One region of the Bradyrhizobium zhanjiangense genome, then DNA from elsewhere that is predicted to be linked to it. Evidence: predicted binding sites of a transcription regulator. Region 1 holds the regulator's gene; each other region holds the start of a gene.
What was found. Region 1 encodes HrcA, which represses chaperone genes, less so after heat shock. Its sites were predicted from a motif close to GTTAGCACTCNCNNNNNGNGAGTGCTAAC; they were not measured.
Positions count from the first base shown of each region.

Region 1 (7,830 bases):
GGGCGTAGACCTCGCGTCGTGGCCGGCCCGAAAGTGCGACCGCATGCGCCACGGCATCCCTGACGCTGTGCGCGGCCAGCTGCTCGCGCAAGAGATCGTCGAGCGCATCCGATGCCAGCACGTCGGCGGTTGCTGCAGGCGGACCGATCACCAGAACGAATTCACCGCGCGTCTCCGGCGCGTCGGCTTGCCGCGCGAACTCGGCGAGGGGCGCACGCCTGACCTCCTCGTGCAACTTCGTCAGCTCGCGGCAAACCGCGGCCTCTCGTTCACCCATGATCTCGGCGAGATCGGTCAATGTGGCCTGCATGCGATTGCCCGATTCGAACATCACCAGCGTCGCGTCGATGCGCGCAAGCTCGGCCAGGCGTGCGCGGCGCGCGGCCGATTTCGCCGGCAAAAAGCCTTCGAAGAAGAAGCGGTCGGTCGGCAGCGCGGCGACGGACAGCGCCGCCAGCACCGACGACGGGCCGGGCAGCGCATAGACCGCATGGCCGGCAGCGCAGACCTCGCGCACCAGCTTGAAGCCGGGATCGGAGATCAGCGGCGTGCCGGCGTCAGAGACCAGCGCGACCGAGCCGCCTGCCGCAAGCGCCTCCAGGATCTTTGGGCGCGCGGCTTCCGCGTTGTGCTCGTGATAGGGCTTGAGTTGTGCAGCGATGGCGTAGCGCTCGGTCAGGCGCCGGGTGATGCGGGTGTCCTCGCAGGCGATGACGTCGACGCCGGCGAGCGTCTGAAGCGCCCGCAGGGTGATGTCGCCGAGATTGCCGATGGGCGTCGCCACCAGATGAAGGCCGGGCGCCGCCTTCGGCGCCGTAAGCCGATGGGCGTCGATGGAGAAGCCGCGCGAGGCGGCATCTTGAGCTTCAGGCGTATTTATCGGGGCCGGCTTTGCGCGCATAATGAAGTCAACTTAGGCACGATCCGCAGGGCTGGGAACCGGCTCTTCGAAAAAGATCGTGCCGAGGTGAGGGCGGACGGGAATGTGATCGATCCGGGATCGCGTTGCGAGGGAGTAAGGGTCCTCGCGCCATATTCGCGACCGAAACGCCGCCTTGATGCTGCGTGAGTGCGTGAGCAGTTGGCCAGGACGGAAGGCGGCCGGGTTAAGTGGCTATTATCCTTTTGTTTTGGTTAACTATTCGTCGACAATATGCCTGAATCCCCGGCTTGTGTCGTGGAAGGAGTGACCGGCTGCCGACGGCCGGTCGGAAGAGAAGTTGCCATGGTGGGCCCGCGTCATCCCAGATCTTCCTCTTCGGAGGAGTCTTCCGCTCCCGGGCCCCGATCGTCGGCGGCGACCCGGCGGAGTGCGCTCGGCCTCCTGCTCGGCGCGCCCTTGCTGTCGGCCTGCGCCGGCGTGCAGCAGAGTCTCAGTCAGTTCTCCAGCTCGGCGCCCCCGGCTCAGCCGGCTGGCCCGCCGCAACAGGCCGCGACCGCGGGCACCGGCGGGGTGAAGGTCGCCGTGATCCTGCCGCTCTCGGCCGCCGGCAATGCGGGCCTCGCGGCACAATCCATGCGCAACGCCGCCGAGATGGCGCTGGCCGAGTTCCAAAACCCGAACATCCAGCTCCTGATCAAGGACGACAATGGCAGCCCGCAAGGCGCGCAAGCAGGTGCGCAGCAGGCGGTCGATGAGGGCGCCGAGATCATCCTGGGACCGCTGTTCGCGCAGTCGGTGCCTGCGGTGGCGCAGGTCGCGCGCACGCGTGGCATTTCGGTGATCGCGTTCTCGACCGATTCCAGCATCGCCGGACGCGGCGTCTATCTGCTGAGCTTCCTGCCGGAGTCCGACGTCAACCGCATCGTCGAATATTCCGCCAGCATCGGAAAACGCTCCGTCGCCGTGCTCGTGCCCGACAATGCCTATGGCAATGTCGTCGAAGCCGCCGTGAAGGCGGCGGTGCCGCGGCGTGGCGGGCGCATCGTCGCCTTCGAGAAATACGGCGCCGATCGCGCCACGCCGGCGCGGACTGTGGCGCAGCAGCTCGGCGGCGCGGACGCGCTGTTCATTGCTGATGACGGCGATGCCGTCGTCTCGGTGGCGGATGCGATGACTGCGGCGGGTGCGAATTTGCGCAACATCCAACTACTCGGCACCGGCCTGTGGGACAATCCGCGCGTCTATGCCAGCGCTGCGTTGCAAGGCGGTCTCTATGCCGCGCCGGACCCGGCCGGTTTTCGCGCGTTCTCCGGCCGTTATCGCACCAAATACGGCGCCGACCCGATACGCACCGCGACGCTCGCCTATGATGCGGTCGCCCTCGTCGCCGCGCTCGCGCGCACGCAAGGCACGACGCGCTTCTCGCCTGATGTGCTCACCAACCCCTCGGGCTTTGCCGGCATCGACGGTCTGTTTCGCTTCCGCGCCGACGGCACCAACGAGCGCGGGCTTGCGGTCATGAAGGTGACGCAGGGTGGCGGCGTTGCGGTCGCGGGCTCGCCGAAGAGTTTTGGGGCTTGATGGTTCACCTCTCCCGCTTGCGGGAGAGGTCGGCGCGTAGCGCCGGGTGAGGGTTCTTTCTTCTTGGGGATTCTCCCGTTGCGGAAACACCCTCTCCCCAACCCTCTCCCGCAAGCGGGCGAGGGAGCGCACCAATGACTTGGCTGAGGCTTACGCCGCCAAATCCGCGACCACAGCATCCAGCACCGGAAAACCGCTGCTGGTCACGCGCAGCCGGCCCGTCGCGTCGACCGTGATCGCGCCTTCCTCGCGGAGCAGCGCGATGCGACCGGGGTCGAGCGGGCGGCCGGAGAGGGCTCTGTAGCGCTCGGGGTCGATGCCCTCGGCGAGGCGCAGCCCCATCAGCAAGAATTCGTCGGCGCGTTCCTCGCTGTTGAGGAGCTCGTCGGTGACGACGCCGTCGCCGTTGGTCTCGACCCGCACCAACCAGGCCTCGGGGCGCTTCTCGGTGGCGGTGGCATGGCGCACGCCGTCGATGTCGAGGCGGCCGTGGGCGCCGGGGCCGATGCCGGCATATTCCTCGCCGCGCCAATAGACCAGATTGTGCCGGCACTCGGCGCCGCGCCGCGCGTGGTTGGAGATCTCGTAGGCGGGCAGGCCGAGCTTGTCGCAGGTTTCCTGCGTGACGTCGTAAAGCGCACGCGCGACGGCTTCGTCCGGTGTCTTAAGCTTGCCCGCCTGGTGCAGGCCGAAGAACGGCGTGCCTTCCTCGATCGTCAATTGGTAGAGCGACAGATGCTCGGCCGCTTCATCGATCGCGAGACGCAACTCCTCGGCCCACATCGCCGGGGTCTGGTCAGGACGGGCGTAGATCAGGTCGAACGAATAACGGTCGAACGAGCGGCGCGCGATGGCGACGGCATCGAGGGCCTCGCGCGCACTGTGCATGCGGCCGAGCGCCTTCAACGAGGCATCGTCGAGCGCCTGCACGCCGAGCGAGACGCGGTTGACGCCGGCGGCGCGATAGCCGGCGAAGCGTGTGGCCTCGACGCTGGTCGGGTTTGCCTCCAGCGTCACCTCGACATCGTCAGCAACATGCCAGTGCTTGCCGATCGCATCGAGCACTGCGCCGACGGTTGCGGGCTGCATCAATGACGGCGTGCCGCCGCCGAGAAAGATCGAGGTGACCTCCCGGCCGGGCGCGCGTTCGGCGGTCGCTGCGATCTCGCGGGCGAAGGCCGAGGCGAAGCGCGCTTCGTCGATTGGTGCGTGGCGGACATGGCTGTTGAAGTCGCAATAGGGGCATTTCGACAGGCAGAACGGCCAGTGCACGTAGACGCCGAAGGCTTCCTTAGCGCGGCTCAAGGCAGATCTCCGCCAGTTTCACGAAGGCGCGGGCGCGGTGCGACAGGCCGAGGCCGAGCGGCGGCAGGCCGTGCTTCTCGATACTGTCCATCTCGCCGAAGGTGCGGCTGTGGCCGTCGGGCAAAAACATCGGGTCGTAGCCGAAGCCGGCGGTACCGCGCGGCGGCCAGACCAGCGTGCCGTCGACGCGCGCCTCGACCTGTTCGAGATGATCGTCGGGCCAGGCGACGCAGAGCGCGGAGACGAAATGTGCGGTGCGCTTCGCCGGAATCGTCGCGCCGCGCTCCTGGAGCAGGCGCTCGATCTGTGCCATCGCCACTGCGAAGTCTTTGTTTGGCCCGGCCCAGCGCGCGGAGAAAATGCCGGGCGCGCCGTCGAGCGCGTCGACCACGATGCCGGAATCATCGGCGAAGGACGGGAGCTTGCTTGCCCGCGCCGCCGCGATCGCCTTGATCGCGGCATTGCTGCGGAAATCATTGCCGGTCTCTTCGGGCTCGCTCAGGCCGAGATCTCCGGCCGACACCGCCTCGATGCCGTACGGGGCAAGCAGCTCCCGCATCTCGGCGAGCTTGCCGGGATTGTGGGTGGCGATGACGAGCTTGTCCGTGATTCGGCGGTGCATGGCCTATTGACTACGCTACCGCCAGTTTCTGCAAGTCTACCAGACGCGCGACGCCCTTGCGCGCCAGCGCCATCAACGCCAGGAACTCGGTTTCGGTGAACGGCTCGCGTTCCGCGGTGCCCTGCACCTCGATGAGGCGGCCGTCGCCGGTCATGACGAAATTGGCGTCGGTCTCGGCTTCCGAATCCTCGGCGTAGTCGAGATCGAGCACCGGCGTGCCGTTGTAGATGCCGCAGGAGATCGCGGCGACGTTGTCGCGCAGCACGTTGGTCTTGATCATGTTGCGCGCCTTCATCCAGTTGATGCAATCGGCAAGCGCGACCCAGGCGCCGGTGATCGAGGCCGTGCGGGTGCCGCCGTCGGCCTGGAGCACGTCGCAATCGACCGTGATCTGGCGCTCACCGAGCGCTTCCAGATCGACGATGGTGCGAAGCGAGCGGCCGATCAGGCGCTGGATCTCGACGGTGCGGCCGCTCTGCTTGCCGGCGGAGGCCTCGCGGCGGGTGCGTTCGGAGGTTGCGCGCGGCAGCATGCCGTATTCGGCGGTGACCCAGCCGCGGCCCTGGCCCTTCAGCCACGGCGGCAGGCGGTCTTCCAGCGTGGCGGTGACCAGCACATGGGTGTCGCCGAATTTCACCAGGCACGAGCCTTCCGCATATTTGACCACGCCGCGCTCCAGCGTCACGGGGCGCAATTCGTCGGGCGCACGGCGGCTTGGCCGCATGGGAAATCCTCCAAAACTCACGGGAAAGGCTGTTCGCGGTGCTTGTAGGAGGGGCGAGGGTAGGCGGCAAGGTTTTTTCACCCCCTGATTTCGAGCCTGTAAACGCCACGCTTGTCAGAAGCGCCCGGGATGGACAAATTATGAGTATCTGAGAGGAGTTACCGTCTGTGGCCCATCACGATCCGATCCATCTGATCGCGCCGCGCGCAGGCCTCGCCCAGCTCAACGAGCGTTCCCGCGACATCTTTCGTCAAATTGTCGAAAGCTATCTCGCGACCGGCGAGCCGATGGGCTCGCGCAATATCTCGCGCCTGATCGCGATGCCGCTGTCGCCGGCCTCCGTGCGGAATGTCATGGCCGATCTGGAACAGCTCGGCCTGATCTATGCGCCCCATACCTCCGCCGGCCGGCTGCCGACGGAACTCGGTCTGCGCTTCTTCGTCGATGCCTTGATGCAGGTCGGCGACCTCAACGAGGCCGAACGGCGATCCATTCAGAGCCAGCTCTCTTCCGTCGGCGAGGCGCAATCGGTCGAGGCGGCGCTGGACCAGGCCCTGATGCGGCTGTCGGGCCTGACCCGTGCCGCCGCAGTCGTGCTGACGCCGAAATCCAATGCGCGGCTCAAGCACATCGAATTCGTCCGCCTGGAACCGGAGAAGGCGCTGGTGATCCTGGTCGGCGAGGATGGCCAGGTCGAAAACCGTGTGCTGACGCTGCCGCCCGGAGTTCCCTCCTCGGCGCTGACCGAAGCCGGCAATTTCCTCAATGCGCGGATCCGCGGCCGCACGCTGGCCGAGGCGCGGCTCGAGCTCGAGACCGCGCTCGGGGAGGCCCGCGCCGAGCTCGATCAGCTGACGCAAAAGGTGATCTCGGCTGGCATCGCAAGCTGGTCCGGCGGGGAGAACGAGGACCGCCAGCTCATCGTCCGCGGTCACGCCAATCTTCTGGAGGATCTGCACGCGCTGGAGGATCTGGAGCGGGTGCGCCTGTTGTTCGACGATCTCGAGACCAAGCGCGGCGTCATCGACCTGCTCGGCCGGGCCGAGACCGCCGAAGGCGTGCGAATTTTCATCGGGAGCGAGAACAAGCTGTTCTCGCTGTCGGGTTCCTCCACCATCATCTCGCCCTATCGGGATGCCGCCGGCCATATCGTCGGCGTTCTCGGCGTGATCGGCCCGACGCGGCTGAATTATGCCCGCGTGATCCCGACGGTGGACTACGCCGCCCGCATCGTCAGTCGCCTTTTGGGGGGCTGACCGGCGTTTCCTCCGATCACAGGCGCTTGATTTTCGTAAGCTTAGGCACGATATCCGGGCCAACAATCCCCTGAGACGAGTTCGAGAATAGGCCGATGACCGATCAAGACCGGCAACCCGAAGACACGACCGCGCCGACCGGCGAGCCCGTGGTGTCGAAGCCTTACATCATGCCCGACGATCCCGAGCCTGGTTCGGTCGAGACGCTGCAGAAGGAAGCCGCCGAGGCGCGCGACCGCATGCTGCGGACGCTGGCCGAGATGGAGAACTTGCGCAAGCGCACCACCAAGGAAGTCGCCGACGCCCGCCTCTACGGCATCACCGGCTTTGCCCGCGACGTGCTCGACATCGCCGACAACCTCCAGCGCGCGCTCGATGCCGTTCCGGCCGAGGCGCGTGCCGCGGCCGATCCCGGCCTGATCTCGTTGATCGAGGGCGTCGAGCTCACTGAGCGCTCGCTGCTCAACGCGCTGGAAAAGCATGGCGTGAAGAAGTTCGATCCGCAGGGCCAGAAGTTCGACCCGAATTTCCAGCAGGCGATGTTCGAGGTGCCCGATGCGTCGGTGCCGTCGGGCACCGTAGTGCAGGTCGTGCAGGCCGGCTACACCATCGGCGAACGCGTGCTGCGTCCCGCCCTGGTCGGTGTCGCCAAGGGCGGCGCGAAGGCTGCGGCCGCGGCCAACAACAATGAGTCGAGCGGCGCGACGAATTGAGTCTCACGGCTTCGCCGTCATTCCGGGTTCGACGCTTCGCATCGCCCCGGAATGACGGTGCGAAACTCTTACGCGCTCACCGCGATATCGGCAGACTGAATCCGCTTCACGCCGGCCTTGGCCATATCGGCCCAGGCCTTTGCCAGCGAGCCCTGCGTGTCGATGCCGCGGCAGGCGTCCTCCACCACATAGACGTCGAAGCCCGCCTTGCGCGCATCGAGCGCGGTCCAGGCGACGCAGAAATCGGTCGCGAGGCCAGCGACGAAGACGCGCTTGATCTTGCGGCCCTTCAGGTATCCGGCAAGGCCCGTCGAGGTCTTGCCGTCGGCTTCGAGGAAGGCCGAGTAGCTGTCGACGTCCCTGTGAAAACCCTTGCGGATGATGAGTTCGGCGTGCGGGATCGCAAGGTCCTTCGACAGCGCCGCACCGTCGGTGCCCTGCACGCAATGGTCCGGCCACAGCACCTGCTTGCCGTAGGGAAGATCGACGGTCTCGAACGGCTTCTTGCCGGAATGCACCGACGCGAACGAGATGTGGCCGGGCGTGTGCCAGTCCTGCGTCATCACCACGTTCGCAAACGCTTTCGCGATCTTGTTGATGACCGGCACCACCTGCTCGCCTTCCTTCACCGCGAGGCTGCCGCCGGGCAGGAAGCAGTTCTGCACGTCGATCACGAGCAGGGCGGAGGCCTCGTCCGGCTTGATTGACGCGGCCGCAAACAGCGCGGTTGGAGCGAGGCCCGCGAG
Region 1 is NZ_CP022221.1:360,894-368,723, reverse strand. It holds gene rsmI (16S rRNA (cytidine(1402)-2'-O)-methyltransferase) at 1-901, opposite strand, end outside; gene XH85_RS01770 (penicillin-binding protein activator) at 1,226-2,464, shown strand; gene hemW (radical SAM family heme chaperone HemW) at 2,615-3,769, opposite strand; gene rdgB (RdgB/HAM1 family non-canonical purine NTP pyrophosphatase) at 3,756-4,391, opposite strand; gene rph (ribonuclease PH) at 4,402-5,115, opposite strand; gene hrcA (heat-inducible transcriptional repressor HrcA) at 5,283-6,371, shown strand; gene grpE (nucleotide exchange factor GrpE) at 6,467-7,084, shown strand; gene pncA (bifunctional nicotinamidase/pyrazinamidase) at 7,153-7,830, opposite strand, start outside.

Region 2 (7,830 bases), 1.2 Mb from region 1:
GGCTTGCGCAAGGCACCCGGTGCGATCTACGCGCTGGTGCAGACCGTGCTGTTGCAGGACGAAGCGCTGAAGCGCGCCCACGCCCGTATCCAGGAGCTGGAAGCGGGGCAGGCGCCCGAGCAGGCGCAGTCCGGCGGCTTCCTGGATTCCATGCGCGAGACGTTGTTCGGCGGAAGCCCGTCGCGGGGTTCGGTTCCGAACGTGCCGCCGCGCGACTCGCGGCCGGTCTGGAATAGCGGCCAGGCCATGCAGCAGACCCAGCCGGGCTACGGCCAGCCGCCTTACGGTCAGGCCTACGGCCAGGGTCCGGGTCAGGGTTATGGCGCGCCGCCGATCGGCGGTGCTGGCGGCTCGTTCCTCGGCACGGCGGCGGCGGCCGCGGCCGGCGTCGTCGGCGGCTCGCTGCTGCTCTCCAGCATCCGCGGCATGATGGGCGGACCGCATCAGCAGGCCTTTGGCGACACCAACGCCCTGGGCGACCGCAGCGCTGGTGGAAGTCCTTGGGGCGGCAGTGACCAGTCCGGCGGCTCGCTCGCGCGCGATGCGGGCCTCGACGATATCGGCTCGAACCGCCGCGACGACTCGCGCCAAGGCTTCTTCGATCAGGCGTCGAACGATCGGGACAACAACGACCAGAATTACAGCGACGATGGCGACGACAACATGGACACCGGCGACGACAGCGATTTCGGCGGCGGCGACGATGGCGGCAGCGATTACGCGTGAGCAATTCACCCGGTAGATACGAAACGGCCGCCTCTCGGCGGCCGTTTTCTTTTAGGGCGTAGCTCAAGCGCCTCTTGTGCCACCGCGCGCAGAGAAGCCGTTCGATATAGTATGACTAATGCGCATGGTTGCTGGCTTACACTGAGCTGAACGTTGCCGGACGCGCCCGAGTTCACCATGAAAGCCGAAATCACTTTCTGACGCGCGCGGCCGTAGACTCCCGGATTTCCAAATTCGGACATGGGTGTTCAACTGGAAGAACACGTTGCTCATGCCACACACGATGTGGCTGCCGCTCTTGGCAACAGTCGGGGTTTTAAAATGAGTTCACTTCAGCAGCGCATTGCAACCTTATCCGACGTGACGACACATCTCATCACCGAATTGTACGAGTTGGAGGGACTGCACGAGCGGCTCAGGAAGGCAGAGCTGTCGGCGCGGCGGCTGAACCGCTCCGCTCGCGCACCGCATTCCCATTCGTCAACTCGTCGTCGCTGCTCCGTTGCCGGGTCGACGCGGCACCGTCAGCGAGCATAGCTGGAAGGCGTTCGCCGGCGGCACGCAACGCCTTCGATGCCGCGCATCGCGAGCCGGCGCGGGTTGACGGCTCGCTTCAAGCGCAAAACGCCTCACATCACCACGACTTTGGTGCCGACATTGACGCGGCCGTAGAGGTCGATGACGTCCTCGTTGCGCATGCGGATGCAGCCGGAGGAGACGTTGGTGCCGATGGTCCAGGGCTCGTTGGAGCCATGGATGCGGTAGAGCGTGGAGCCCAGATACATCGCGCGGGCGCCCAGCGGATTTTCCGGGCCGCCTTCCATGTGCCGGGGCAGATCGGGGCGGCGTGCGAGCATTTCCGCCGGCGGCGTCCAGTCCGGCCATTCGCGCTTAGCGGTGATCGACTTCACGCCGGACCAGGTGAAGCCGGGACGGCCCACACCGATACCGTAGCGCATCGCCCTGCCGTTGCCCTCGACGAGATAGAGGAACTTGTTCGGCGTATCGACCACGATCGTGCCGGGGCTTTCCTTGCCGCCATAGTCAACGAGCTGCTTCTCGAATTTCGGATCGAACGGACGCTGCCGCGGATCGACCGCATCCTGCTGGAGCGCGCCTTGCTGAACTCCGCCTTGCATCTGCGGCTCGCCCATCGGCGGCAGACGGCGCTGATCGTAATAGGCCGGCTGCTGCTGATACACCGGCTGCTGCGGCGCATAGGCCGGACCGCGGCCGGGACCGTCGCCGAACAGGAATTCGATGAAGCCGCCGCCCATGTTCGAGTTGGAGGCGACGCGCACCGGCGCCGGCGGCACCTGCGGCGCATAGAGCACCGCGGGCGGATCGTTCGGCACGGTGTTATCGAAGGCGCTGGCGCTGTTTGCGCCGGCAATGAAGGTGCAAGCGCTGCCGAGCAGCGCGACAGACATTTTCTTGAACATCGACGTACTCTGTACTGTTTCGTCTAGATCACATGCGTCGGGGAAGGCGCCTGGCTGATCGACCGCCGCGACGTGGTCAATAAAAAGCAAAAGCCGTTTTGTTTGGTAAACGTATCAGGCGTTTGGATTCACCACGTCGTCAAGCGCGGGCCAATTTGGCGATCAGCGTTTATTTTCGATGAACGCAGCGCGGCCATGGTTAATCGCTTCTTTGCGCGCCGTCGCGCGACGCCGCACGACAGTTCCGGCTGTGAACTTCGTGTTAAATCGCTTCTGCCTACAAAGACGCGTGAATGAGGTGGGGGGAGTATCCTGATGGCTGTTCACCGCAAGCGTTTTCGCGTCGAAGATATCGCCGGTGGCGAGATGCCGATTCTTGACGTAACCGAAGAAGCAATCCCGATGCATAGCGAGATCATGGCCGAGCTGCGCGCGATCCGCGCACAGATGGCGAAGGGCACTGTGCCCTTGTCCGGCAGCGCAGCCATGGCGGCGATCGACGCCTCCACCGCCCACGAGCTGTCGGAAGCTCGTACCATGCTCGAGACCTACCGGGCGCAGATCGAGCAGTGCGAGAAGCTGAAGGTCGAGCTCGACCTCATCCACGACGCCATCGACCGCACCAAGCGCGAGATCGCGACGCTGCACGGCAAGAGCTTCGACGGCGGCGAGATGGCCAAGGTCACTGGCGAGCTCGGCGCGGTCGTCGGCGGCACCGAGCAGGCGACGCAGCAAATCCTCGAAGCCGCCGAGTCGATCGACCAGGCGGCCAGCGCGATGTCCAAGGTGCAATCGGCCGATCAGCAGAAGCGGCTCGCCGACGACATCCAGGAACGCGTCATCTCAATTTTCGAAGCCTGCAACTTCCAGGATCTGACCGGCCAGCGCATCAGCAAGGTCATGACCACGATGAAGTTCATCGAGCAGCACATCAATGCGATGATGGAGATCTGGGGCGGCGTCGACGCGATCAAGGCCCATGTGCCGGCGCCTGTCGACAACCGCAGCGATGACGAAAAGCTCCTCAACGGCCCGAAACTCGCCGGCGACGTCGGCCATGCCTCGCAGGACGACATCGACGCGCTGTTCGACTGAGCGGACTTGTCATTCTGAAAAACAAAACGCCGGCGCAAGCCGGCGTTTTTTTGTTTGCCGTCATTGCGAGCGTAGCGAAGCAATCCAGACCGTCACCGTGGAAAGACTCTGGATTGCTTCGCTACCGCTCGCAATGACGCGTGGTTAGGCCGGAATCCCGATCACGCCCTCGGCGCGCAGCGGACGTAGACCATGTTGCCGTAGCGGGTGGCGGCGTCCTTGTCGATGAAGCGGGTGATCAGCACGCGGCCATCGAAGGAGATGATCTCGCGGTCCTGCTCGCCCGGCGTCGGGCCGGCGGGGCCGATGTAGTTCTTGCCGCTCGGCGAGCCCTTCAGCCGCAGCTCCTGCGGGGTCGCCTGGTCGGCCAGATGCATGATCACGCCGCCGGAGGAGCCGGCGGTGATCACATAGGGATTTTTGCACTGCGCCCGGGCGGCAGCCTCGGTGCGGGCGCGGTCGGCCGGGTTCTGGAACGAGGCGAGACCCCAGCGGCCGACGATCTCGTCGGAGCGGATCGTCGCGGGCATTTCCGGGCCGGTGCCCGGCTCAGCCTCGGGCGGCGGCGAAGACGACGAGAAGGACGGCAGGCTCATGCCGCCGCCGCAGGCGCCCAGCAATAGCGCCAGACAAGACGCGGCGGCCAGATTGGCAACCGTGCGCGCGCGAGCTGAACTGATCATGGCATTCCCCCGAACAAGACCATGGCCGCACCCCTCCCGCAGCCAAGCGCAAAACCGCCGCTGGAGCAATGCCGTCGTTTGATACGCCGGCGCCCCGAACGAGTTTCCAATGCCACCATCCTATATCCGCCTCACCAATCGCTTAACCACCTTTGCTTGACAGGATCGCGGCCAAGCCATATTTCCGGGCGCACTATTAGCACTCGGAAAGCCCGATTGCTAAGCGTGCCGTTCGATCCTCGGGAAGAGGGTGGACGGAAGCGCCGCCCCAACCCACTTCCACTACTTCCGAAGCGAGCCTCCAAAGGGAAACGTCATGGCTAAATCCAAATTTCGTCCGCTGCATGACCGTGTCGTGGTCAAACGTATCGACGCCGAGGAAAAGTCCAAGGGCGGCATCATCATTCCCGACACCGCCAAGGAAAAGCCCTCCCAGGGCGAAATCGTCGCCGTCGGCCCGGGCGGCCGCGACGAGACCGGCAAGCTGATCCCGATCGACCTCAAGGTCGGCGACCGCGTGCTGTTCGGCAAATGGTCGGGCACCGAGGTCAAGATCGAGAACGAAGAGCTCCTGATCATGAAGGAGTCGGACATCATGGGCGTGCTGGCCTAAGGCCATCCGTCTGAACGGCCGCTGAATGCCATGCCCGGATCGCGCGATCCGGGCATCCATCATTCCGCCGGGTTCGACTTGCGGACCCGGGATTGGCGCAACACAAGCGGCAGATACATCACGAAACACGAGGGATTGCAGAAATGGCTGCCAAAGACGTCAAGTTTTCCGGAGACGCGCGCGATCGCATGCTGCGCGGCGTCGACGTTCTCGCCAACGCCGTCAAGGTGACGCTCGGCCCGAAGGGCCGCAACGTCGTCATCGAGAAGAGCTTCGGCGCACCCCGCATCACCAAGGACGGCGTCACCGTCGCCAAGGAGATCGAGCTCGAGGACAAGTTCGAGAACATGGGCGCCCAGATGGTGCGAGAGGTCGCCTCCAAGACCAACGACCTCGCCGGCGACGGCACCACCACCGCGACCGTGCTGGCCCAGGCCATCGTGCGCGAAGGCGCCAAGGCGGTTGCCGCCGGCATGAACCCGATGGATCTCAAGCGCGGCATCGACTCCGCGGTTGCGGCCGTGGTCAAGGACATCGAAAAGCGCGCCAAGCCGGTCGCCGCCTCCTCCGAAGTCGCCCAGGTCGGCACCATCTCGGCCAACGGCGATGCCGCCATCGGCAAGATGATCGCCCAGGCGATGCAGAAGGTCGGCAACGAGGGCGTCATCACCGTCGAGGAGAACAAGTCGCTCGACACCGAGGTCGACATCGTCGAGGGCATGAAGTTCGACCGCGGCTATCTCAGCCCCTACTTCGTCACCAATGCCGAGAAGATGACCGCCGAGCTCGAGGACGCCTATATCCTCCTGCACGAGAAGAAGCTCTCGGGCCTGCAGGCCATGCTGCCGGTGCTCGAAGCCGTGGTGCAGTCGGGCAAGCCGCTCGTCATCGTCGCCGAGGACGTCGAGGGCGAGGCGCTCGCCACCCTGGTGGTCAACCGCCTGCGGGGCGGCCTCAAGGTCGCCGCCGTCAAGGCGCCTGGCTTCGGTGACCGCCGCAAGGCCATGCTCGAGGACATCGCGATTCTCACTGGTGGCCAGCTCATCTCCGAAGAGCTCGGCATCAAGCTCGAGAACGTCACGGTGAAGATGCTCGGTCGCGCCAAGAAGGTGGTGATCGACAAGGAGAACACCACGATCGTCAACGGTGCCGGCAAGAAGCCCGACATCGAGGCCCGCGTCGGCCAGATCAAGGCGCAGATCGAGGAGACCACCTCGGACTACGACCGTGAGAAGCTTCAGGAGCGCCTCGCCAAGCTCGCCGGCGGCGTCGCGGTAATCCGCGTCGGCGGTGCGACCGAGATCGAGGTCAAGGAGAAGAAGGACCGCGTCGAGGACGCCCTCAACGCCACCCGCGCCGCGGTGCAGGAAGGCATCGTGCCCGGCGGCGGCGTCGCGCTGCTGCGCGCCAAGAAGGCGGTCGGCCGCCTGTCCAACGACAATGCCGACGTCCAGGCCGGCATCAACATCGTGCTGAAGGCGCTGGAAGCCCCGATCCGCCAGATCTCCGAGAACGCCGGCGTGGAAGGCTCGATCGTCGTCGGCAAGATCCTGGAGAACAAGTCCGAGACCTTCGGCTTCGACGCCCAGAACGAGGACTATGTCGACATGGTCGAGAAGGGCATCATCGATCCCGCCAAGGTGGTGCGCACCGCGCTCCAGGACGCCTCCTCCGTGGCCGGCCTCTTGGTGACCACCGAAGCCATGGTCGCCGAAATGCCGAAGAAGGAAGCTCCGCCCGCCATGCCGGCCGGCGGCGGCATGGGCGGCTTCTAAGGCCCATCCTCACCCTCCAGTGTTACGAAGGCCGCCTCCGGGCGGCCTTCTTTTTTGCCGACCCTGCCCCTCCGCTTTCCGATTCAACCGGCGGCCAAAACCCACTACGGTGGCCCCGATTCTGATTGCTCGAGGATTTCGTCGATGCGCGCGCTTCCGGTTTGTTCGACAGCCCTTTTGGTGGCCCTACTCGCCGCCTCGCCCGAGATCGCTTCCGCCCAGATGAAGCTGTCGCCGAAGGCCACTACGCCCGGCGGCGTCGAGACGCGCTATTTCACCTCGATCGACGGGCTGATGGACGGCAATGCCGACGTGATCCTGAAGGAGACGCGCCAGGGCAAGACGGTCACGGCGGCCGTGCTCGACGTCTGCTATCCCGTCGCGAAGAATTCCGACCGGAAGGACCGCTTCGTCGTCAATCTCCAGGTTGCGGGCCAGAACCTGACGGGCACGACGCAGAGCCTCGGCGCGAAGGCGCCGGTCAGCGTCAAGCTGCTGCGCAAGCAGGCCGGGGACACGTTCGAGTTCCGCGGCCAGATCACGATCGGCCAGACCGTGACCGAGGTCACCTCGCCCGACAATTCCGATCTCAGCGAGAAGGAATTCCTCGACAACCAGACCTCCGATGACGGCATCACGCCGCAGCCGAAGGATTTCACCGACGTCTCGCCGGAGGCGATCGCGGTCAAGGTCAAGCTCGATGCCGCGACCGACTTCCTGAAGAGCCTGAAGGGCCAGGAGGTTGAGGTGACGCTGGCCAGCCTCAATGTCGGCTGCGACGCGCTGCGCGCCGGTGAGCAGACCATCAACATGTCGGTCGATCCGGAGCGCGCGGGGGCGCTGCTGGCAAAGTTCAAGGCGATGCCCGGCGTCACCGCCGCGGGCTGGACCGCGGGCATGACCGAGATGGACCGCACCATCCGCTTCCCCGCCGCCGACTGGCGCGATGGCGACAAGATCAACCGCGACAAGCTCGCGACCGCGGTTGCGGGCGTGCTGAGCAGGACGCTGGCGGCAAAGCCGGTGTCGCAAAGCTTCAACCCGGCGACCGGCAAGCTCAAGCTGGTGTTCAAGCGGCCGAACCAGGATCATCCGGCGCTCGAGCTCACCGACACGATCGAGGTCGCAGGGCTCGTCTCGCCCGACAAGCCCGGCACCACGGACAAGCTGATGCTGTGGATCGGCAGCCCCGCGACCACGACAGCTGATGAAAGTAGCGGCGCCAAGCTTAACCTCTCGGACGACGCTTCGGCCGACGAGGAAGGCGATCTGCCCGACGACAACGGCTCGGTCGAGGCACTCGCCAAGGAACTGAAGGGCCAGCGCTGGGACGCCGACAAGTCGGTGTGGAAGTAGGCGCCGCTATCGTGCCCCGGACGCAGCGCTGTAGCGCTGCAGAGCCGGGGCCCAGAGGCCACGAGTTCGATAACCGGTAGAATCTGGGTCCCGGCTCTGCGGCGCCTCGCTTACGCGACGCGCCTTGTCCGGGACACGAG
Region 2 is NZ_CP022221.1:1,567,350-1,575,179, reverse strand. It holds gene XH85_RS07465 (DUF2076 domain-containing protein) at 1-726, shown strand, start outside; gene XH85_RS07460 (L,D-transpeptidase) at 1,356-2,168, opposite strand; gene XH85_RS07455 (protein phosphatase CheZ) at 2,484-3,263, shown strand; gene XH85_RS07450 (hypothetical protein) at 3,425-3,946, opposite strand; gene XH85_RS07445 (co-chaperone GroES) at 4,263-4,559, shown strand; gene groL (chaperonin GroEL) at 4,703-6,334, shown strand; gene XH85_RS07435 (hypothetical protein) at 6,479-7,690, shown strand.
Region 2: the regulator HrcA is predicted to act here: its motif matches at 4,142-4,170, upstream of XH85_RS07445 (co-chaperone GroES).

Region 3 (7,830 bases), 1.2 Mb from region 1:
GGGCCACCGTTGGCGATCCTGTTCAACAACCAAGGTCTGGTCAAAACCGAGTTTCGGGCCGGTCTCGCATTGGTTCGCGTGGCCGAGTCGAGCGTGACCGCCATCGTCTATTACGAGCTTGGCCTGTTTACGGCTGAAAGCCAGAACATCTTATGGGTGTTCGTTCCTTGCGTTGCGATTGGGGTACCGCTCGGCGCCTATGTCATCCGCCATCTGGATGCGGAGACGTTTCGCCGGATATGCATGAGCTTTGATGCGTGGGTCGTGGGATTCGGTTTCTCCCGGGTATTGATCGAGCTGAATTTGGCGGAAAGCCCATGGGCTTATGTCGTCCTGGTCCTCACATTTTTGATCGACGGCTATTTGCTGTACATGTTTTTCACGCGGAGAGCGGCTAGGCGATCGGAAAGAGCTTTGCTTACGCCCGGCGCGCCGAATGGGCCGGATAATCGCATCGCTTCGGGGATGACCGAACCTCCCTACGACCCGCTTGCTCGGCTTAACACCGACCTCGGTTACGTTGTGGCGATCCTTGCTATCGCCATGCTGGTCTTTGCAGTTTTGCCTCCAAGTCGCTTGCCATAGCGCGCGGCATAGTTAGGAACGTGGTTGCCCCTCGGGGTTGACCCGGCCGCTTAGGTTAAGACAGCGGGCACACACTGTTTCTGCCGTTGGATCAGCAAAGGGTCAGGCGGCATCCGCACCAGAACAGCCTTTGCGACCGCTCTCGCGGAAGCTAGTGGCCAATGGCCGACATGACCCAAAGGAGCTTCTAATGGACGAGCGAACCCGGCTACCGACGATCCTACCGACGATAGTGGTGGGCCGGAGCATGACGTCCGATCCCCCGACCGACGGAGACCCCAAAGTCACATTTGAGCTTGAGGCCGAAACTGGTCAGATTTTTGAGGTCGCTTTTTCTCTCCGTGGACTTTTGAGCACAGTTGTGATGGCTCACTGCTGGCCTCCTTTGAAGGAGGAACTTGCTCAGCTGGAGATCAGAGTCTAGGCGCAATGTCCGTTGAGGGTCACGAGCGGCGGTCGAGGATCACGAGACACACGTCCGGTCTACCCTGACGGTGGACCGGCGCGGCCGTACACGAGCGGACCCGAGGTCTCGGTTGATCGCATCACTTGGTGGCGCGTCATTTCGCGACGAGAGATTGGCGGTCCTAACCTTTCCACCCCGCTTCCCTGGCTTTGCGAGCTGGTTGAGGTCGCGGGGGGCGTTTGGGGTGGCTAGTCATTGCAGTCTTTCCGTCTGGACGCTTGACCAGTTCGAATGTGGCAACGTGGGTGCTTTCCGCCCAAGCCTCCAATACAGCCCCGCAGACTTCACAGGATACGTGGCCGCTATGCGGCATTAAGCACGTCGGTTCGATGCGCTTGTATTCAGCGCCGCACTCGCATCGGACAAGTGTTGTTTCCATTCTCGAAAACGCCCGAGGAAGAGGGCAAAGACCCGGCGGCGGTGGACCTAACCCGCGGAAGGGATTTGCCTCGCTCCTCAAACGCGCGTAGACCAACAGCGTTCCTTTGTCAGGGATGTGCCCGCGGCCAAACGTCCACGTCGGTTCGGGTCATTCGCGTCGATTTGGCGGCGTCCCCACCACGTCTGGTCTGGCCTCGGCTGCTGACGTGCCGGATGCCTCCGCGATCCTCGTCTTCGGGCCAGCAACCGACACCAATCCTGATCGCATCTAGGCGCGTCTGGCACTGCCGTCTCATTCGTCGTAGACTATGCTGTGGGTTGGATTGCGTGCCATGGCACATGAGCGGCCAGTCCGGATCGAGCGGAGGTTGTCGGCGATTTTGGCGGCCGATGTGGCTGGCTATTCGCGGCTCATGCACCTTCACGAAGAGGCCACCCACGCCAAGCTGACGGCGCTCCTAGCCGATGCTGTCAATCCAGCGATTGCGGAACACCGCGGCCGCATCGTGAAGAACACCGGCGACGGGTTCTTGGCGGAGTTTCCCAGCGCGGTCGAAGCGGTTCGCGCTGCTGTGCAGTTCCAGACCCGCATCAAGGAACTTACTATCGGTGAGGAACACAGGCGGATTACCTTCCGCGTGGGCATCAATATCGGCGACGTAATCGTCGAGCCCCATGATGTCTTTGGAGACGGCGTTAACATTGCGGCGCGGCTTGAGAGCATCGCAGAACCAGGCGGCATCTGCATCTCGGCTTCTGCTTACGACCAAGTCCGAGGCAAGGTTGGGGCTGAGTTTGCCGATATGGGCGAGCAAAACCTCAAACACATCGCCTCCCCGATCCGAGCCTATGCCATGCTCGGGGACGGATCGAACCTGACAATACAGGGGGCGCGCGCCAAGCCGAACCTGCTCTCACCGCCTCGCCTCTCGATAGTTGTTCTACCTTTTCTCAACCTCAGCGATAATTCCGAGCAAGACTACTTCGTCGATGGTGTGACCGAGAGCCTTACGACCGACTTGTCGCGCATCTCAGGCTCATTCGTGATCGGCCGACACACCGCATTCACGTACAAAGGCAAAGCGGTCGACCTCAAACAGATCGGCCGCGAGTTGAACGTCCGCTACGTGCTGGAGGGATCGGTGCAGCGAGGCGGCAACCGGCTGCGGGTGAATGTGCAACTGATCGACGCAGAGACCGGCAATTACCTTTGGGCCGAACGCTTCGACGAACTCGTCGCTGATCTTTTCGATATGCAAGACGAAATCGTATCGAGATTGGCCAACACATTGAATACTCAACTTATTGAGGCTGAGGCCCGGAGAGCCGAGCGTTCGCTCAACCCGGACGCATTGGATTTGTTTTTTCAGGGGGAGGCTTGTCTCAACAAGGGGATGACGTCCGAGTATATGATGCAAGGACGGCGGTTTTACGAGCGTGCCTTGGCGCTTGAGCCCGCCAATGTTGATGCGCTGGTCGGAACAGGAAGGGTCGACGTGACTTGTGCTTCGACCTCCATGGCTGATAATCGCGACGCTCTCCTCGCAGCGGCCGAGGCTGCACTGACCAAGGCCTTGTCGATGGCCCCGAGGCATGCTCTGGCCCATCTGTTTCTGGGCGTCGTCCAAATGGTTACGAACCGTCCAGCTCAGGGCATTCGCGAATGTGAACAAGCATTGACGCTTGATCGCAATTTGGCCGAAGCTCACGCCTGCATCGGCTTGGGGAAATATTTTCTTGGTCTTGGCGCGGAAACCGAGGCGCACGTCAACGAAGCATTCCGCCTTTCTCCTCGTGATACCGGCGCCTTTCGCTGGATGCAGTTTATTGGCATCGCCAAGTTGCAGATCGGTGCCGATGCGGAAGCAATCGCTTGGCTGCAGCGGTGTCTGGAGGCAAATCGAAATCACGCCCTTGCTCATTTTCAGCTGGCTGCAGCGCTCGCGCTGCTCGGCAAGCGAGATCAGGCACAGGCCGCCGTGAATGCTGGACTCGCGCTCAACCCGACTTTCACTATTCGCCGCTTGCGCACCACCGCCTCAAACGACAATGCGGCATATCTCGCTGGACGCGAGCGCATCTGCGAAGGCATGCGTATGGCTGGGGTGCCTGAGGCATGAGCGGCGGTCGGAGCAAGCGCGGCCCCGCCTCCGGTCTACCGCCGATAGCCGACATCACAATAGGCTCAGCCTTGTTCGGCTAGGGGCCGATTCTGTTGAAAAAGGCGGCTGTTGCGACGCAGAGATATCAGTGATTCAGTCTGTCTAATTGGCAGGGCTGAAGATCATGATGGGGCATCGGCAAGTCGAACAGGCCACTTGTTCTATGAGTTCTCGCTCGAAAGACATATCCCGACTGATCACTTGCTGCGGTTGATTGACAGGTTTGTCGATCTTGAACAGGTCCGGCGGGACCTGGCGCCTTTCTACAGCAGCATCGGTCGACCTTCGATCGATCCCGAGCTGATGATCCGGATGCTCCTGATCGGTTACTGCTTTGGTAGCAATGGCTATCGATTACACCTCAGCTCCAATCGCGCTATCACAAGGAGGTCCTCAGGCGGCTCGGCCGCAGTTCTTCTGCGACGAGGTTGGGCGGCGAGAATTTGTCTGCGGCGGAGGCGCAAGTGTCTTAAGCGTGATACTTGCCACACTCCTCGGTGGCTCGAAGCCGGTCAGGGCGGAGGCCGTTACTGGATCATTGCCGGAGCTTGACCGCGTGGCAGTCCGGATAGTGATCGATAGCTATCAGTTCGCTGTCGCCCCGAGCAGAAAGCTACCCAACCTCGACGTCCAGAACTTTGGCTGGGGCCTCAGCGACAAGCCGCCGCGCAGAACGTTAGTCAGCGAATTCGGCCTTGCGATGCAGGTCGAGTCGCGACGCGGCGACGAGACGCGCAATATCCTGGTTGATTTCGGGTTCACGCCGGAGGCCCTTCTCAACAACGCGAACCTGCTTGGCATTGATCCTGCGGCCATCGACGCACTTGTGCTCAGCCATGGGCACCAGGACCACTTTGGCGGCCTCGTCGGCTTCTTGCAGGAGCATAGTGGCAAGCTAAAGCCCAAACTACCGTTGTTTGTCGGCGGCGAAGGATGCTTCTGCGCACGCGAGTGGACTGCGCCTCCGGTGTGGAAAGATTTCATGTGGTGATCGGGGGCTTTCATCTCGCGCCCTATCAAGAGGACTACGTCCGGGGTACCGTCAAGGCACTGCAGGAAATCAATCCGACTTACGTGATTCCCTGCATTGTACGGGCGAACCCTTTTACGAAATCGCACGGGCTGCGATGCCGACGAAGCTCTTACGCACGTACACGGGAACTCGCTTGGTTTTCGAGCCGTGAGCATAGCCTGACCAAGGAATGTCAGTTCGTAACAATCCTGCGGCGCACATGTCTCAGTTGGGTCAAGGGCCGCCCACGGCCAAGTCAACGATGACGTCCGCTCACTCTCGAAAGCGGACACCGCGAGGCAAGAACGGAAGTCAGCCACGGGCCAGATTCGGACTCACAGCTAGCAGCAGTTAATTCGCTTGCTTAGTGATCGCCGCCAGCATCCCTCTCGAGAACCCAGTTGCAGTCAAACATCGTGGGGTCGAACCTCTTGCGCCCCTGTGTCACTGGCATATGTGAGGGCGGTTAGCACTCGCTCATTGCGACTGCCAACGCAAGAATATTCAAAAAAATCAAGGAGGATTGCATGAAATTCCGTCCGCTTCACGACCGCGTCGTGGTCAAGCGCATCGAAGCTGAGGAGAAGTCCGCTGGCGGCATCATCATTCCCGACACCGCCAAGGAAAAGCCCTCCCAGGGCGAAGTCGTCGCCGTCGGCCCTGGCGGCCGCGATGAGAACGGCAAGCTGATCCCGATCGACGTGCAGATCGGCGACCGCGTGCTGTTCGGCAAGTGGTCGGGCACCGAGATCAAGATCGACGGCCAGGAGCTGGTGACCATGAAGGAGAGCGACATCATGGGCGTTCTCACCGACACCTCATCCAAGAAGAAGGCAGCCTAATCCACCGCTCGCACCGAGGAGCGCCAGCGGGCGTCGCCTCAAAGGTAAGAGCGGCTCAACTCAGGGAAATCCAGATATGTCAGCCAAAGAAGTCAAATTCGGCGTCGACTCTCGCGACCGCATGCTGCGCGGCGTCGACATCCTCGCCAATGCGGTGAGGGTCACGCTCGGCCCGAAAGGCCGCAACGTCGTGCTCGACAAGTCGTTCGGCGCTCCCCGCATCACCAAGGACGGCGTCGCCGTCGCCAAGGAGATCGAGCTCGAGGACAAGTTCGAGAACATGGGGGCGCAGATGGTGCGCGAGGTCGCCTCCAAGTCCGCTGACGCGGCCGGCGACGGCACCACCACCGCGACCGTGCTCGCAGCCGCGATCGTGCGCGAGGGCGCCAAGGCGGTTGCCGCCGGCATGAACCCGATGGACCTCAAGCGCGGCATCGACCTCGCCGTCGAGGCCGTCGTCGCGGACCTCGAGAAGAACTCCAAGAAGGTCACCTCGAACGAGGAGATCGCCCAGGTCGGCACCATTTCGGCCAACGGCGACGCCGAGATCGGCAAGTTCCTCGCCGACGCCATGAAGAAGGTCGGCAACGAGGGTGTCATCACCGTCGAGGAAGCCAAGTCGCTGGAGACCGAGCTCGACGTCGTTGAGGGCATGCAGTTCGACCGCGGCTACATCTCGCCCTACTTCGTCACCAACGCCGACAAGATGCGCGCTGAGATGGAGGACGCTTACATCCTGATATACGAGAAGAAGCTCTCCTCATTGAACGAGCTACTGCCGCTGCTGGAAGCCATCGTGCAAACCGGCAAGCCGCTAGTGATCATCGCCGAGGACGTCGAGGGCGAGGCGCTCGCGACCCTGGTCGTGAACCGCCTGCGCGGCGGCCTGAAGGTCGCGGCGGTCAAGGCTCCGGGCTTCGGCGATCGCCGCAAGGCCATGCTGCAGGACATCGCGATCCTGACCGGCGGCCAGGCGATCTCGGAAGATCTCGGCATCAAGCTCGAGAACGTCACGCTCAACATGCTCGGTCGCGCCAAGAAGGTGATGATCGACAAGGAGAACACCACGATCGTCAACGGCGCCGGCAAGAAGGTCGACATCGAGGCGCGCGTCGCGCAGATCAAGGCGCAGATCGAGGAGACCACCTCAGACTACGACCGTGAGAAGCTGCAGGAGCGTCAGGCCAAGCTCGCAGGCGGCGTCGCGGTGATCCGTGTCGGCGGCGCGACCGAGGTCGAGGTGAAGGAGCGCAAGGATCGCGTTGATGACGCGATGCATGCGACCCGCGCCGCTGTCGAGGAAGGCATTCTGCCGGGCGGCGGCGTCGCCCTGCTCCGTGCCTCCGAGCATCTCAAGGGCATCCGCACCAAAAACGACGACCAGAAGACCGGCGTCGAGATCGTGCGCAAGGCGCTGTCGGCTCCCGCTCGCCAGATCGCAATCAATGCCGGTGAGGACGGCTCCGTCATCGTCGGAAAGGTGCTGGAGAAGGATCAGTACGGCTTCGGCTTCGACGCGCAGACCGGCGAATACGGCAACCTGGTCTCCAAGGGCATCATCGACCCGACCAAGGTCGTGCGCGTGGCGATCCAGAACGCCTCCTCCGTGGCGGCACTCTTGATCACCACCGAAGCCATGGTCGCCGAGCTGCCGAAGAAGGCCGCTTCCGGCCCCGCGATGCCCCCGGGCGGTGGCATGGGTGGTATGGACTTCTAATCCCGACTATTGAGCGCTTCGAAAGAAGAAAGGCCCGGTAGCGATACCGGACCTTTCTGCATAAACTACGTCTCTTCTCGGCGACGATCGCTTCCACAAAAGCCGACCTACGGCAGGCTAAAAAAGCTCAACCCGATTGCTCACGAATACAAGGCGAAGACAGAGGGGAGTGATGATTTTGACCGGCGCTGGGCTATAGTCCCCAAAGTCAGCTTATGCAGTCCTTTCGTCAGCCCGTGCGTAGAGGATTTGACCAATGACCAGCGGATATTTTGAAGACGTCGAGGTCGGTGACAGCCAGAAGGCTTGACCCTATTCTGTCTCCAAGGAAGAAATCATTCAGTTCGCCAAGCGGTTTGAGGAGGTCCTTCCATATCGATGAGGCAGCCGCTGCTCGTTCCGTTTTTGGAGGACTGTCGGCATCTGCTGCACACACGTTCGCGATCTTCATCTCGCTAACTAACGAATTACAGCCTCAAGTCCGTGCCATTGCCGGGTTGGACTATGATGAGCTGCGGCTACCCAACGCAGTACGTCCCGGCGACGACTTCTATCTCGAAGCGACCACGTTGCAAAAGCGCGAGTCGAAGTCGAGGCCCGATAGTGGAATCGTTCGCGCCAGTTCCGTTTGCGCAACCAAAAGGCGAAACGGTGCTGCAGTGCGT
Region 3 is NZ_CP022221.1:8,476,793-8,484,622, forward strand. It holds gene XH85_RS40475 (sulfite exporter TauE/SafE family protein) at 1-585, shown strand, start outside; gene XH85_RS40480 (adenylate/guanylate cyclase domain-containing protein) at 1,765-3,552, shown strand; partial or broken gene XH85_RS40485 (transposase) at 3,719-3,948, shown strand; gene XH85_RS47175 (MBL fold metallo-hydrolase) at 4,166-4,585, shown strand; gene XH85_RS40495 (co-chaperone GroES) at 5,134-5,448, shown strand; gene groL (chaperonin GroEL) at 5,525-7,165, shown strand; gene XH85_RS48200 (MaoC/PaaZ C-terminal domain-containing protein) at 7,456-7,830, shown strand, end outside.
Region 3: the regulator HrcA is predicted to act here: its motif matches at 5,072-5,100, upstream of XH85_RS40495 (co-chaperone GroES).

Region 4 (7,830 bases), 3.6 Mb from region 1:
CGCCGGCAGTCTGATGGGCACGAAAACCGTGCTCAACGAGCTGATCGCCTATGTCGACTTCTCGAAGCTACCACCCGATACGCTCGATCCGCGCTCGCGCCTGATCATGCTCTACGCGATGTGCGGCTTCGCCAATTTCGCCAGCCTCGGCATCATGATCGGCGGCCTCGGCGTCATGGCGCCAGAGCGACGTGAGGAGATCAACGCGCTCGGGCTGAAGTCGATCGTGTCGGGGACGCTGACGACGTGCCTGATGGGAGCGGTGGTGGGGGTGTTGACGTAGACTCTCTCCGCGTCATTGCGAGCGAAGCGAAGCAATCCAGAAATGTGTTCGCGGAGATAGTCTGGATTGCTTCGTCGCAAGAGCTCCTCGCAATGACGAGTGGAGAGAGTTGTGCGCTGTTCCTGATAGCGCCTACGCCTTCAACTCCACCGTCTTAAATTCCGCCGGCAGGATCACCTCCAGCAATTCCACGTCGTCCGAATAATCCAGAATCATGTGCTTGATCCTCGGCGGCTGGGTCCAGGCACTGCCTTCTTTCATCAAGGTCTCGCCCTGGCCGTCCATGTAGGTCTTCACCCAGCCCTTGAGCACGTAGACCATCTGGAAGTCGACGTCGTGATAGTGCAGCTTTGAGACCTCGGCCGGATTGCAGGGGCCTTGCAGGCGGATCACATGCGCTTGCGCGAGGCCGTGGGTCGCCTCGGCAATGCCGAGGTCGCGGTATTTGGCGTAGGCGCGCAGGCCGTCGGCTTTGAAGTCTTCCTCCCGGTGATGGCTGATCGCGATGCGCTGCTTAGGACGTGCGAGCTTCTTGGGTGCGGCAGTGCGGGCCTTCGCCTTCACCGCCTTGCGTGCCGAGGATCGCGCCGCTGCCTTGGCGCCGCTCCGCTTCTTCACCGCGGTCTTCGTTTCGGGTCTTGATGCCTTTTGCTTGGCCATTGTCTGCCTCCCTGATCTGAGCCGCGCCCCGCCGGACGGGTACAACCCGAAGGCAGATTATCCAGTCTTGGACGAGGCAGCAATTGCCGGGCTTAAAGCCAGTCACTCGACGACCCAATCGGTCCTATCTTGTCCCAAGCTGTCGTGGCGCGCGGCCATCGTCTCGTATTCGTTCTCACGCTGAATTAATCTCGCCGGGAGATTCTGGGGGAATTGATTCATGGGCAACGTAGGTCAGCGTGCATTTCAAAATGCCCGGCTTCAGAAACGGCAGAAGGCCGAAGTGTTGCCATTGCTCGGACACGCACTCCAGCTGCACAAGATGGGGCTTTTCCCCGAGGCCCAGGCGGCCTATCGCCAACTTCTGCAGCTCGCACCCAACCAATTCATCGCGCTGCATATGCTCGGCACTTTGGAGTCCGATGCCAAAAACTACCAGCAAGCCGAACTTCTGCTAAGCCGAGCGGTTGCCGTGGATCCGCGATCTGCCGAGGCTCATATGAGCCTAGGCGTTGCGCGAAACGGGGCTACGACGTCACGATGACGCACGCGAGAGCTATCGAAAGGCCCTCGCCTTGCGACCTAACTACGCCCTGGCCCTGTCCAATCTCGGCAACGCGAGCGTGGCCCTTGATCTCGTCCAGGAAGCGCTCGAGAGCTACGACAAGGCGCTCGCGATTAACGCCAACCTTGCCGAAGCCCACAACGGTCGGGGTTGGGCGCTCTGCCGTCAGCGCAACTATGACGAGGCCGTCGCAAGCCTGAACCGCGCGCTGTCGATCAAGCCTGACTATGCCTCAGCGCTCGCGAACCGCGCCATCGCGTTGCAAGAACTTCAGCGATTTGACGAAGCCCTGGCAGACGGCGATCGAGCAATCGCGCTGGCACCCGACGACGCGAATGGGTGGCTCGCACGGGCCAGTGTCCTGCTCCAGATCCAGCAAATTGCCCAGGCATCGCACGATTGCGAGAAGGCCCTCGCGATCGCTCCCGATTCCATTCAAGCTCACTCGGTGCTCGGCCTTTGTCTCGCCGGGCTAGGCCGGGTCGAGGAAGCCCTCGCCAGCTTCGACAGAGCCCTTGACATCCAGCCTGACCTCCAGAGCGCGATTTCCAACAAGATATTCACGCTCGATTTTGTACCGGACGCCAGCGTTGAGCAGCATCAGCAAGCGCGGCGAGTATGGTGGGAGCAGATCGGCGCGAAAATCGCTTTAGAAGCGGCGGGACCGCATGACAATGACCGCGATCTGGATCGCCGTCTGGTGCTTGGCTATGTCTCGTCGGATTTTAACGCGCATTCGGCCGCGTTCGTCTTCAAGCCAGTCCTGCAACACCATGACCGGGCGCAGTTCGAGATCGTGTGCTACTCTTGTTCGTCAAAGGTGGATGCGACGACCAGCGAATTTCAAGGGTTCGCCGATCGCTGGCGCGACGCCTCGCAATGGACCGACGATCGCCTCGCCGCTCAGATCCGCGCCGATGGCGTCGATATCCTGATCGATCTGTCCGGCCATACCAGAGGAAACCGGCTCGGCGTGTTCGCGCGCAAGCCGGCACCGATCCAGGTGCATGGTTGGGGCCACGGCACTGGCACGGGGCTGCCAACGATCGATTATTTGTTCTCGGACCCCGTCGCGATTCCTTTCGCGGTTCGGCATCTGTTTGCGGAGACCATTGTCGACCTGCCGTGCTTCGTGACGCTGGCACCACTGCCGGCCGGGATTGCTCGCGCGCCAATGCCGGCGCTCTCGAACGGCTTCGTCACACCGCATCAGCAAGATTTCGGATGAGGCGGTGGAAGTCTGGTCCAGGATTCTCGAGCGGGTGCCGGGTTCGCGACTTCTGATCAAGGATGTTGCACTGGACGATCAACTGGTCCGCGACAATCTGCTGGCGCGGTTTGCGGCTTGCCGATGCCGGCCGAACGCGTCGATCTGCTCGGAGCCACCTTGCGAAGCGAACATCTGGCATCGTTCAATCGCGTCGACATTGCGCTCGACATCTTCCCACAGAATGGCGGCGTCAGCACATTGGAGGCCTTGCAGATGGGGGTGCCCGTGGTGGCGAAGCTCGGGACCAGTCTGCCCAGCCGTGCCGGCGGCGCCATCCTCACCGCGCTTGGCCTGCCGAACTGGGTCGCGGATGGCAATGAGGCCTATATCGAAATCGCAGCTAGCGGGGCGGCGCAGATCGGCGACCTCGACAAGCTGCGCCGCGAACTGCCCGGACAGATCGACGCTGCGGCCGCCGGCAATCCTGCCTCATACGCGCGAGCGGTGGACGACGCCTATCGCGCGATGTGGAAACGCTATTGCAGCGGCGCCGGCTGATCTCTCCTCAATGCAGCCGGAACACGCCATCTACGGCGCGCAGCTCGGCCGGCTTGATCAGCTTGGAATGTGCCACCGTCACCGAGAACAGGGGCCCGTCGAGCTTCTCCTGCCAGAAGGCGAGGAAATCCTTCAGCGCCGGAAATTTCGGAAACATGTCGTAGTTCTGCCAGACGTAAGTCTGGAGCAGCGAGGGATGATCCGGCATCCGATAGAGAATTTGCGCCGTCGTCAGCCCGTAACCCAGCATCTGTTTCCGGAAATCCTCGGAAATGCCCCCACTCCGCAGTCCCATGCCAACCTCCTTTGCAGGAGCGCATTGAAGGGGGCGGCCTGGTCGGTGTGTGCTTGACGAGCCACCCGGTACTGATGCGCTCACATGAGCGAAATGTGACGCAAACTGACAATTCATCTCAAGCCCAAAAGTTTAACAAGCTGTTGAAATTCAATGCGTTAGCAGCAGACGCGGCTCCGTGCTAATATGGGCCTGGCGCACCGTTAACGATGGAAAAGAGATTCTGGCAGTCCGCGCTTCCGGGTGCTAATTTTTCTGCTAGAAGCCCTTGCCCCCGCAAAATTCCCGTCCTATTTCTGCCTCGCCCGTGCTAGCACTCGCGGGCAACGACTGCTAACCATCTAAAAATCCTCAACTCGTGCAATTGCTTAGGAGGACTGCATGAAATTCCGTCCGCTTCACGACCGCGTCGTGGTCAAGCGCATCGACGCAGAAGAGAAGACCGCTGGCGGCATCATCATTCCCGACACTGCCAAGGAAAAGCCCTCCCAGGGCGAAGTCATCGCCGTCGGCCCCGGTGGCCGCGACGAAGCCGGCAAGCTGATCCCGATCGACCTCAAGATCGGCGACCGCGTGCTGTTCGGCAAGTGGTCCGGCACCGAAGTCAAGATCGACGGCGAAGACCTGCTGATCATGAAGGAAAGCGACGTCATGGGCGTCCTCGACGTCCCCGCTTCCAAGAAGAAGGCGGCCTAAGAGCCCTCTTTCCCTCCAGTCAAACACCTCAAGGAAAATTCCAGATGGCAGCCAAAGAAGTCAAATTCTCGGTTGAAGCGCGCGACAAGATGTTGCGCGGCGTCGACGTCCTCGCCAATGCGGTGAAGGTCACGCTCGGTCCGAAGGGCCGCAACGTCGTGCTCGACAAGTCGTTCGGCGCTCCCCGCATCACCAAGGACGGCGTCACCGTCGCCAAGGAGATCGAGCTCGACGACAAGTTCGAGAACATGGGCGCCCAGATGGTGCGCGAAGTCGCCTCCAAGTCCGCTGACGCGGCCGGCGACGGCACCACCACCGCCACCGTGCTCGCTCAGGCGATCGTGAAGGAAGGCGCGAAGTCCGTTGCCGCCGGCATGAACCCGATGGACCTCAAGCGTGGTATCGACCTCGCGGTCGAAGCCGTGGTTGCGGACCTCCAGAAGAACTCCAAGAAGGTCACCTCGAACGACGAGATCGCCCAGGTCGGCACCATCTCGGCCAACGGCGACCAGGAGATCGGCAAGTTCCTCTCCGACGCCATGAAGAAGGTCGGCAACGAGGGTGTCATCACCGTCGAGGAAGCCAAGTCGCTCGAGACCGAGCTCGACGTCGTCGAGGGCATGCAGTTCGACCGCGGCTACATCTCGCCCTACTTCGTCACCAACGCCGACAAGATGCGCGTTGAGATGGACGACGCCTACATCCTCATCAACGAGAAGAAGCTCTCCTCGCTGAACGAGTTGCTGCCGCTGCTCGAGGCCGTGGTGCAGACCGGCAAGCCGCTGGTCATCGTCGCCGAGGACGTCGAAGGCGAAGCCCTCGCGACCCTGGTCGTGAACCGCCTCCGCGGTGGCCTCAAGGTCGCGGCCGTCAAGGCTCCGGGCTTCGGCGATCGCCGCAAGGCCATGCTGCAGGACATCGCGATCCTGACCGGCGGCCAGGCGATCTCGGAAGATCTCGGCATCAAGCTCGAGAACGTCACGCTCAACATGCTCGGTCGCGCCAAGAAGGTGATGATCGACAAGGAGAACACCACGATCGTCAACGGCGCCGGCAAGAAGGCCGACATCGAGGCGCGCGTGGCCCAGATCAAGGCGCAGATCGAGGAGACCACCTCGGACTACGACCGTGAGAAGCTCCAGGAGCGTCTGGCCAAGCTCGCCGGCGGCGTCGCGGTGATCCGCGTCGGCGGCGCGACCGAGGTCGAGGTGAAGGAACGCAAGGATCGCGTTGATGACGCGATGCATGCGACCCGCGCGGCTGTCGAGGAAGGTATCGTCCCGGGCGGCGGCGTCGCCCTGCTCCGTGCCTCCGAGCAGCTCAAGGGCCTGCGCACCAAGAACGACGACCAGAAGACCGGCGTCGAGATCGTGCGCAAGGCGCTGTCGGCTCCCGCTCGCCAGATCGCGATCAACGCCGGTGAAGACGGCTCGGTGATCGTCGGCAAGATCCTGGAGAACAAGGCCTACAATTACGGCTTCGACTCCCAGACCGGCGAATATGCCGACCTCGTCAAGAAGGGCATCATCGACCCGACCAAGGTGGTCCGTACCGCGATCCAGAACGCAGCCTCGGTGGCCGCGCTCCTGATCACCACGGAAGCCATGGTCGCCGAGCTGCCCAAGAAGGGCGGCGCCGGTCCGGCGATGCCCCCCGGCGGCGGCATGGGCGGCATGGACTTCTGATCCAGCCACTCTGGCAAACGACGAAATGCGAAACCCCGGCAGCGATGCCGGGGTCTTTGTTTTTCTCCGCTCATCATTCCGGGGCGCGCCCCTGTTGGGCGCGAGCCCGGAATCCATTTCAGCACTTGCGACTGACGTGTTCGCCTGATCCCCTCACATGGAAGATCGGAAATCCAGGCGGCAGTGACAGCATGCCAACCTCCGGACCGAGTCTGCGGATCAATGGATTCCGGGCTCGGCACTTTCCGCCGCCCCGGAATGACGATCTTTTGCGCGGAATGATCTGGCCTCACTCCACCTTCCCCAGCCGCTCCATGTGCGGCGCGCCGTCTTCGTCGAGCGACCAGAAGATCCGCGTTACCTTACCGACGAGATTGTCCATCGGCACGAAACCGAATGTCGACATCATGCGGCTGTCGGTGGAATTGTCGCGATTGTCGCCGAGCACGAAGACGTGGCCCGGCGGCACCGTGAAGACGTTGGTGTTGTCCAGGAAGCCGTTGTCGATGCAATCATAGGTCACATAGGACGCGCCGCTCGGCAGCGTCTCGCGCCAGCGCTTGACCTTGACGCCGCCGTCCACACCGCAGGCAGCGCCGGCGAGGCCGTACTCGAGCGCGACGCGCGTCACCGGGCGGTCGTTGAGGATGAGCTGGCCCTGCCGCATCTGGATGCGGTCGCCGGGCAGCCCGACCACGCGCTTGACGTAATCGACCGAACTGTCCTTCGCCGTCCGGAACACGACGATGTCGCCGTGTTCGGGCTCGGCGGCAAAGACGCGGCCCGAGATCCAGGACTGCGCGAACGGGAAAGAATAGTGGCCGTAGCCATAGGCATATTTCGCGGCGAAGACGTAGTCGCCGACCATCAGCGTCGGCGCCATCGAACCAGAAGGGATGTTGAACGGCTGATACAGGAAGAAGCGAAACAGGAACGGCGGCGACCACAGCACCGGGATCAGCAGGATCAGGATGACAATCGCCTTCCATTCCCGCGACTGCGCCGACGACCGCGGCCGGATCGTTTCCTCAAGAATGGTCATGCACCTGCCCTGATCAATTCCGTAGTCGTCGCGAGATTACGCAACTTTTGCGCGCGTGCAATCCCGGCTCCGTGATCTTGGTCGCACAGGGCGGCCACGCGTTCATCGCGGGGCGACAGACGGATATGTGAAGGGCCGCCAATGGGCGGCCCTCCGGTTTTCACGCGCTCTCGGGGTTATCGCCGCGCAAGCTCGCTGAAGCAGGCCCGCACCCAGTCGATCGTCACGCGGGTCGCGGCGTCGCGCTTGAGATGGTTTTGCACCAGCAGCCAGACGTCGCGCCGTTTCGGCAGCAGCGTGGCGCGCAGGCGGCGGTCGCCGAGCAAATCGGTGCAGCTGTGCTCCGGCAGCACGCCTGCGGCCCGGTGCGAGCGGATCAGCGTGCGGATGACGCGGACATTGTCGGTGACACAGCGCGGCCGGATTTTCTTCGCCCGCAGGAATTGCATCTCGGGAATGGTGCCGAGCTCGTCCGGATAGGCGCACAGCACCGGCTCGCCTTCGGTCGCGACCGGTTCGAAATAGTAGATGCGGATGTCGCCGAGTCTGGAGATCGAGAAATCGCCCTTGTCGGGCTTGCGCAGACGGATCGCCAGATCGGCCTCCCAGCGCGAGAATTTGACGTTCTCGCTCGAGGTCAGGAATTGCAGTATCAGGCCGGGATTGGCGCGCAGGAAGTCGCTCGCGCGCGGCGCCAGCACCTCCTCGGCGACTGCATTGGTCGTGGCGATGCGCAGTCGTCCCACCGGGCCCGGCAAGCTTTCACTGATGCGGCCGATCTCGGCGGCATGCACCGCCATGGCCTGGACGTGCGCCAGCACCGCCTCGCACTGACG
Region 4 is NZ_CP022221.1:3,950,285-3,958,114, reverse strand. It holds gene XH85_RS18605 (NupC/NupG family nucleoside CNT transporter) at 1-283, shown strand, start outside; gene XH85_RS18600 (cupin domain-containing protein) at 416-943, opposite strand; gene XH85_RS48275 (tetratricopeptide repeat protein) at 1,164-1,487, shown strand; gene XH85_RS48270 (O-linked N-acetylglucosamine transferase, SPINDLY family protein) at 1,456-2,736, shown strand; gene XH85_RS48265 (O-linked N-acetylglucosamine transferase family protein) at 2,860-3,276, shown strand; gene XH85_RS18590 (usg protein) at 3,284-3,571, opposite strand; gene XH85_RS18585 (co-chaperone GroES) at 3,953-4,267, shown strand; gene groL (chaperonin GroEL) at 4,312-5,952, shown strand; gene lepB (signal peptidase I) at 6,242-6,994, opposite strand; gene XH85_RS18570 (LysR family transcriptional regulator) at 7,171-7,830, opposite strand, start outside.
Region 4: the regulator HrcA is predicted to act here: its motif matches at 3,881-3,909, upstream of XH85_RS18585 (co-chaperone GroES).